2 regions of the Mesobacillus boroniphilus genome follow, and region 1 is predicted to be linked to the other one. Evidence: riboswitches for the same ligand, from Rfam matches in the RefSeq annotation. Region 1 holds a riboswitch; the other holds the start of a gene.
What was found. Region 1 has a riboswitch for cyclic di-GMP ahead of DYI25_RS15265 (OmpL47-type beta-barrel domain-containing protein). Riboswitches for the same ligand answer to the same signal wherever they lie in the genome.

Region 1 (4,219 bases):
TGCTGCTGGTCTAGCTATTTCTGAAAAGATGCGCGGACAAGTTCGTGGGTTAGAACAAGCTTCTCGTAACTCACAAGATGCAATCTCATTAATTCAGACTGCTGAAGGTGCTCTAAACGAAACTCATTCTATTCTTCAGCGTATGCGTGAACTATCAGTTCAATCTGCCAACGGTACAAATACAGATGAAGATAGAGATGCACTCAACAAAGAGGTAGTTGAATTAAAGAGTGAGATTGACAGAATTTCTAGTCAAACAGAGTTCAATACTCAAAAATTAATTGATGGTACTTTTGGTACTCAGGTAGACCAGGATACTACTTCATCAACAATACTTGCAGTTGCTGGTGTTACCGGCGCAAATACAAATGGTGGTGTAGATGCAGGTACTTGGACCATTACTGCTGGTGATGGAGTGGCTGTACCGACAGGAGCTTTTTCAATTTCAGATGGTACTACTACTCTAGTATCTCAGGTTTGGACTGATGGAGATGCTGGTACTTTAACATTTGGTAATGGCGAAATTACTGTTTCGCTTAACAATGCAGCTTTAGGTGCAGACTTAGACGCAACAGCTATTGTAATCTCCGGATCAGGTAATACATTCCAAATTGGTGCTAACGAAAACCAGACACTAGCGTTATCAATTGGAGATATGAGTACTAAAGGGTTAAGTGTTGATGGAGTGGATATCTCTACATCAACAGGTGCCCAAAGTGCTATTACTAGTATTGACACAGCAATCAAATCTGTTTCTGATGAGCGCGCCAAACTAGGTGCTAACCAGAACCGTTTAGAACATACTATTAACAACCTAAGCACATCATCTGAAAACCTAACAGCTGCTGAATCTCGTATCAGAGATGTTGATATGGCAAAGGAAATGATGGAGCAAACTAAGAATTCTATTCTTTCTCAAGCAGCACAAGCAATGTTGGCTCAATCAAATCAGATGCCTCAGGGAGTTTTACAACTTCTGAGATAATGATAAGGGCGTCTTATCTGGTAACGGATAAGATCATCACTGGGTGAATTGCTGGGACTTCCTAAAGCTTCATCAACCACAGCGTAGCTGGAAACAGCAGGCGTGAAGGTTTGAAAATGGTGAAGATACAATAATGGATAATCAGCAGCCGAGCTCCTGTCTCGAAAGAGTGGAGAAGGTTCAACGACTAGGGAATACGGTCTAAGGTGAAGGCTATGGCTATGAATCCCGTAGGGCAGCTAAGCTGTCCGAAGTGCCCGGCCCCTGATTACAGGGTGAAGATATAGTCTATTCTGCAACTGAAAGGTGCAGTCGCAAAGCAAGCGAACCAACAACCACAAGGAGTTCTTCAACTTCTTCGTTAATATCTCAAGATGGCCATCTGTAAGACGGCCATCTTTTTTATTTATCATAATAAAGTTCACCTTTCTTTAATAAAACAATCCTCAACTGGTTTCTAGTTTTTAAAGTTACTATCTAGTAAAAAAAGAATGGATATATTAGAAATATAGGTGAAATAAACTAGAAATTTCCTGTTGTTTAGTAGTATAATAGACTAAAACTCACAGTTATCCAAAGTGAAAAAGGCAAACTATAGGAAACTATAGGACGCAAAGCCAAGGGCCTGTTCCATGTTTTTATGGATGGCAGCCGGTTGCCACAAGGAATCATAGTCTGTTTACCTATGAACCTTGTTTAAGGTTCTTTTTTGTTTGGATTCTGTCCGAAAGGCGGGACGATTTTTAATGGAAAGACAGTTTTACAGGAAATTGACTATTCTTGCATTATTCCTTATGTTTTCTCAAGTTTTTTATCCACTTGGTAATGCACTAGCTTCAACAAGTGTTCTCCCTCCTAGTAATCTGGCAGCCCAACTGGTTACCCCAGATGATGTGAAACTCACATGGAGTGGAGTATATGGTGCGACTGGCTATAACATATACGAAATTACAGAAGGCCAACTAATATTACGTGATAAAACTACAGCTACGAGTTATAACTTTAATAATCTAGCAGAAGGATCGTACAGGTATGTGGTTTCAACACTTAGTGCAGAAGGAGAATCCGGACCTAGTGCTCCTGTATCTGTCGGTATCGTTTATCCTGAGATGGTTGGACCGACCACTCTTTCCAAGGCAGTATCCAACGGAAATGATATTACTTTAAGCTGGCCTGCATCAACATATGCTGACCAATATCATATTTATCAACTTTCGGATGATGGCCAAAAATCTTTAATTGCATCACAAACATCAAGATCATATAAGATTACCAATGCTCCTGAAGGAAGCTTTACCTATGCTGTAACTGCGTCCAACTCCTTGTATGGAGAGTCGGAGCTTTCTCCGTATGTAAAAGTGGATATTGTATATCCAACAATGAATGTTCCAAATAACTTTAGTTATACGATAACAAATGGAAATGATGTAACCCTTAAATGGGATACAGTCTCATATGCAACAGACTATAAAGTATATGAGATTACTACAGAAGGAAAAGTTTTAAGAAACACAGTTGCAGGTACAACGCTAAAATTTACTAATGCTCCAGCAGGTGAATACGTCTACGAAGTTCACTCGAACAGTGACCGGTTCGGAGAGTCAGCAGAGGGTAGCCGAGTGTCAGTCACTATTGGTGAAATTGTCATGACAGCTCCTGAAAATTTCATCTATGAACTTAAGAACATTAATGATATCTATCTGAAATGGGATAGTGTTGCCTATGCAACCGGCTACAATATCTATGAAATAGTTAACGGGGAAAAACTATTAAAAAGTGAAAAAGTGACTGGTACAAGTATTACATATTTAAAATCAGAAGCAGGGAATCATACTTATGTGATTCACTCGTTTAGTGACCGATTTGGCGAGTCTGACGAAGGCAGCCGGGTAGACTTATCTATCGATCAGGTAACGATGGAAGCACCAGCTAATTTTACACATGAAATCCAAAATGGGAATGATATCGTTTTAAACTGGGAAACCTCTCCAAATGCTACAGGGTATAAAATCTATCAGGTAGTGGATGGTCAAAAGGTATACAAAGCAACTGTTTCAGATACTTCTTACACGTTCGCAAAAATGCCAGCCGGTGAATACACTTACGAAATTCACTCATACTCAAGCAGATTCGGTGAATCCCTAAAGGGGAGGCAGCTTTCAGTTACACTCGTACTACCAGTAATAAAAGCCCCTTCCAATTTAAAAGAGACTATCATAAACGAAACTGATTTCACTTTAACTTGGGACTTAGCTGAATATGCGGATAGTTACAGGATATATCAAATGGTTGATGGTCAAAAAAAATATGTTGCTGCTGTTAGTAATTCAAGTAAAGGATTTACAAGCATGCCGTCTGGAGAGTATACATATATCGTTTACTCATACTCCTCTCGTTTTGGTCTATCAGACGAAGGGTCACAACTGACGTTTACCTTAAAAGGAAAAACTATGCTTCCTCCTGAAAATCCTGCTTATACAGTCACAAATGGCAATGACATTAAGCTCAATTGGACTGCTGCAGAGAATGCAACAGGATACAAAGTATACCAGGTAGTAGGCAGTGAAAAGGTTTTAAAGAAAACAATAACCGGAACGGTTACAAGCTTCTTAAACTTACCTGCTGGCGATTATCATTTTGTCATTCATTCAAACTCTACACTTTTTGGTGAGTCGAACGAAGGTTCTGACCTGAAATTCCAATTGGTCCATCCAGTGATGGAAGCACCTGTGGAAGTAAACCAAAGTGTAAGAAATGGCAATGACCTTGTTCTAAGCTGGACAGAGGTTGAATATGCAGACAACTACAAAGTATATGAAATAGTTAACAATGAGAAAGTATTGAAGTATGAAGGTTCTGCATTAGCAAAGGTTATTTATAAAGTGCCAGCAGGAAACCATACTTACATAGTCCATTCTTTCAGTAACCGGTTCGGAGAATCAATAGCAGGTAAACAATTAACGGTAACTATACAAGACTACACTATGGATCCACCTGAGATTACAAATCAGACTGTTACAAATGTTAATACTCTAAAACTCGAATGGGCACCTGTTGGATATGCAACAAAATACAATATATATGAAATTATTAACGGAGAAAAAACACTCAAAACTACAGTAACAGGTACTACCGCAACAATTTTTAATATTTCTGAGGGAGAACATTACTACCAAGTTCATTCTTTTAGTGATCGATTTGGCGAGTCACCAGAGGGTACTGCAGTACCAGTTG
Region 2 (4,219 bases), 370 kb from region 1:
CAGATCAATAGCGACCTTTTTCTTCATTTGGATTGAAAGACTCTCTATCTCAGACCCATTGTTGTGAGAAGCTACAGTCTTCCTTGTTATTTCATCTACCTTCGCCTCGTTATTGGTCAGCTCCTGAGCACCTGACAGTACAGCCGCATTGGCCGTTTTCTGAAGCTCAGACTTTGTCATATAGAGCATGCCACCATCAATGGCCAGACCCGCTATGGTTAAAAGGACCAATAAAGAAAAGGCTGCAAGGATAATCGTATTCCCAGACTCATCAGTAAATAAAAGTCTTTTAATCATTTTTTCCTCCTACTCGACTCTGATCGTAGACTCCGCTTTAATTGACAATGAAGAAGGAAACAGACTGGATACAAACGGAGTAAAGAATTGAAAAGGATATTCAAGCTTGACAGTAACGTAATCACCGGAATCACGGCTTGCATCTCCCGGGGAAATGTTAATTCTCAGCTGGTCAATCGGGTTAAGAGTGACATAATCTTTTGCGAAGGTAACAATTTCAGTATCATTTTTCCCTAGTCCGCCCATCCGGACAGTTTCCTGGGCTGCCATGTGGAGATGGGCATATGAATACATGATTCTTCCAAAATCAATGATACCCAGCAAAATGATAATGAGGACAGGAAGGATTAGGGCTGTCTCAACTAGTGACTGGCCACGCTCATCCCTCTTCATAGCAAACCTCCTCCAGAAGGGAAAACAATCGCTGCAAGTGCACCGATGGCGATCGCTACCCCATATGGATACGTTGCATTTAAAGAGTCTTTATCTAAAGCTAGCGGTATCTTCACCCCGCTCCGCAATCCCCCTATAAAATTGCCTATCTGTTTGATCCTGCTAAGTGCACCCTTCCGAAAAAAGAGGACAAATAACGCTAGTATTCCTCCCGCCAGCGCCATATAAACAGCAGCTGTCAAAACAAAGACCGTACCTTTCAATCCACCGATTACAGCGAGCAGCTTCACATCGCCAGCCCCCATTCCGCCAAGAAAATAGGGGATTAGCAAAATAGCAAATCCCACAGCAAGTCCGGCCAAGGCATGGCCAAGCCCTGCTATTCCTCCAACTGCGATATTGAGGATCAGGCCAATCGCGAGAAAGGGAATCAATACCTTGTTATAAATCTTCCGTTCTCTTAAATCGGTTATTACACAAATAACCAGTAAAGCTACTAAAATTAAATCAAACCACATTATTCCACCTCATCTTCATTGAGGAGTTTTAAAAAAGCCCCACGTTTCTCAACGCGAGGCTCCTTCTGCCTGTACCTCTGACTGGCGATTGTATTAATTAAACGAACTTCCATCACAAACTGTAGATAAGAATAAATGAGTGCTTTGATATGAAATGGAAAGTACGTCAATGCATATTATGGAGTAGTACCTGTAGTAGCTCCTGTTACTGCAGTAACAACATTAGTAAACATAGCTATGATTTGTGTGCGAAGAGATACTAATAAAGTAACTACCGCTACCGCAATAACTCCAAGTACCAAACCGTACTCAGTCATACCTTGTCCTTGTTCTTCTGTGAATAATGCTTTCATTTTTGCTATCATCGTTTAAAACCCCTTTTCATTTTATTAGTTTGATTGAATGACCGACTTTCGTTCCTGTATTCCGGATCGTGCCTTCTGGAAGCTCGAAGACGGAATACGTACCTTTGTAGCGCTTTCCCATTTTTGCAGGTTCTAGCTGTTCGTCCGCACCTACAATTTCATAGTTCTCGTTGATGTAAAGAACATCGATGGAATAGTTCATAAAAAAGGTATGGATGGACGGGCAGGGCTTTATGTAGAGACCGTGACCTTCTGGCAAGCTATCTGTCAGCATTAAACCTTTGAATCTGCTGAAAAAGGTATCTGCTATTTTTACATTCGCTGCCAACTCTTTGCCGTTCGATTCGTTCACGAGCCTCACTTCGCTTTTCACCTCCGACTGTACAAAAATAACCCCGCCTTTACCGAAAGGGGGGTTCACTGAATACACGCATCATGTAATTCACCCTGATCTTTCGGTAGCTGGCTGGCCTAGCATGAATTGCCGTAGCCCCTGTAGCTTTGCGTCGCTGGCTTTCACCAGGTTTGCCTTTGTCGAGTTCAGTATTTATCCGACTGATCTCTTACACACATCATAAATTGAAACATCGTTCTACAAAATCCACCGTTTTTCCTGATTTTTCAAAAAATTATACTATACCTATTGTCCTAGGATTATAAAACTACATACTTAGTCAGTAGTCCATTAATCACACTTTTTCCTTTAACGCCATATTTTTTATGTAAAATAATAGAAAATGAAATTTTTACCATAATAAATTAATAATTACTTTGGCACATGACATACTAATGTTTATAGGTAAATTAGATTGTTTTTTATGAACTTTTTAGGTCTTGCAGGGTAAATATTAGAGATTCTTGCTTAGAATTTTTTTGTTTTATATTAAAAACTTGCATTTACTCTTTATTACCGTCATGCTTGATAGAATGAAACATAAATAAAGTAGTGGAACGAGCAGGTGATACAATGATTGAGATTAAGACTTCTGAAATTAGTGATGGAGAATTCAACAGAGGGGTATTCGCAACTCGCGATATTGCAAAAGGCGAACTAATCCATGAGGCTCCCGTCCTTTCCTATCCAAACGACCAGCATGTTCACATCGAGAAGACTGCGCTGGCTGATTATGCCTTCGAATATGGCAGTAATCATTCTGCAATCCTCCTTGGTTATGGGATGTTATTCAACCACTCATATGAGCCTAACGCAACATATGATATCAATTTCGACAATCACACTTTTGATTTCTTTGCCTATCGCGACATAAGCGCTGGGGAAGAAATTGTCATCAATTACAATGGTGAAGTGGATAATAACGACCCACTCTGGTTCAATGAAGAGAAATAACAAAAATGCGGCTCCCGTTTTAAGGAAGCCGCATTTTTTTATTTTGAGAAGTTTTCATCTGTCTCGAAACAATCCAATTCAACAATCACTGTTGTACCTTGACCTTTTTCGCTAGAAATCTTCATAGTTCCACTATGCTCCTGGATGATTTTATTGCTTACTGTCAGCCCAAGGCCGATGCCTTTTTCTTTCGTAGTGTAAAATGGGGTGCCGAGATACCGAAGCCGGTCTGATTCGATTCCTGTTCCTTCATCCGAAATGCTGACCAACACTTTTCTCGGGCCATTTTTTTGAAGTTCTATGAAAATATCCCCTCCATCAGCCATGGATTCAATCGCATTTTTCAAAAAGTTCACAAACACTTGCTTTAGCTGATGCTGATTGCACGATAGTCTAACGTCCTCTTCTGGATAAGCTGTGTTGATTTGGACATTGTGCATCAATGCTTGCGGATTAATGATATTGATCGTGCTGTCCAGGATTGACTTCAGGTCCTCATTGACATACTGGACGGCCTGCGGCTTTGCTAGTGACATAAACTCGTTGACAATCATATCGATCCGGTCAAGTTCATTCATGATGATTGCCAGATAATCCGATTGCTTCTCTTTATCAAGGCAAGTCTGCAATAATTTTGAAAAACCCTTTAATGAAGTCAGAGGATTGCGGATTTCATGAGCCACCCCCGCTGCCAGCTGCCCGGTAACAGACAGCCTGTCCAAATTTCGAATTGTTGCCTCACTCTTGACTCGGTCCGTAATATTCCTGCCGACACTGACAAAGGACTCTATCTCTTTTCTCTCATTGTATATTGGCGAAAAATTGTATTCTGTGTATACAGAATTCAGGTCGCAAGTGGTAAACTTCTTCCGTAAAATCTGCGGCTCACCTGTTTCGATAATTTCCTTCAGCTTTCTGTCAAGGATGGCATCTTCCTCTGGCGTCAAAAATTCACTCAGGCTTTTGCCGATAATTTGCTCTGTCTTCAGACTTATTACTTTTTCATGTGAGGGAGAAGCATACAGGATCACTTTATTCTTATCAATCACCTTGATCATATCGGTCGTATTTTCGGTGATTAGTTCGTACAATTCCCGGGTTCTATCTAGTTCACGCTCCATGCTGACTATTTTGGTGATGTCACGGTAAATCGCAATGATTGCTATGATTTTCCCATGCTTATTCCGGAAAGGAGAGTAAGAGACAGCAATATCGAGCATGGATCCATCTTTATGGAACCGCTTCGTTATCATATTGGTATATGTTTTACCATTCTTGACTTCAGTTATAATTCCTGG

Region 2: it holds a riboswitch for cyclic di-GMP, as region 1 does, so the genes downstream of both, DYI25_RS17090 (DUF192 domain-containing protein) here and DYI25_RS15265 (OmpL47-type beta-barrel domain-containing protein) in region 1, are expected to answer to the same signal.

The regions. Positions count from the first base shown of each region.
Region 1 is NZ_QTKX01000002.1:494,216-498,434, forward strand. Features, by position in the region: gene DYI25_RS15255 (flagellin) at 1-985, shown strand, start outside; gene DYI25_RS15260 (hypothetical protein) at 1,225-1,398, opposite strand; cyclic di-GMP riboswitch class I at 1,562-1,648, shown strand; gene DYI25_RS15265 (OmpL47-type beta-barrel domain-containing protein) at 1,732-4,219, shown strand, end outside.
Region 2 is NZ_QTKX01000002.1:862,340-866,558, reverse strand. Features, by position in the region: gene DYI25_RS17110 (pilus assembly protein TadG-related protein) at 1-297, opposite strand, end outside; gene DYI25_RS17105 (TadE/TadG family type IV pilus assembly protein) at 307-690, opposite strand; gene DYI25_RS17100 (A24 family peptidase) at 687-1,208, opposite strand; gene DYI25_RS17095 (Flp family type IVb pilin) at 1,385-1,573, opposite strand; gene DYI25_RS17090 (DUF192 domain-containing protein) at 1,590-1,934, opposite strand; cyclic di-GMP riboswitch class I at 2,028-2,113, opposite strand; gene DYI25_RS17085 (SET domain-containing protein) at 2,541-2,921, shown strand; gene DYI25_RS17080 (PAS domain-containing sensor histidine kinase) at 2,960-4,219, opposite strand, start outside.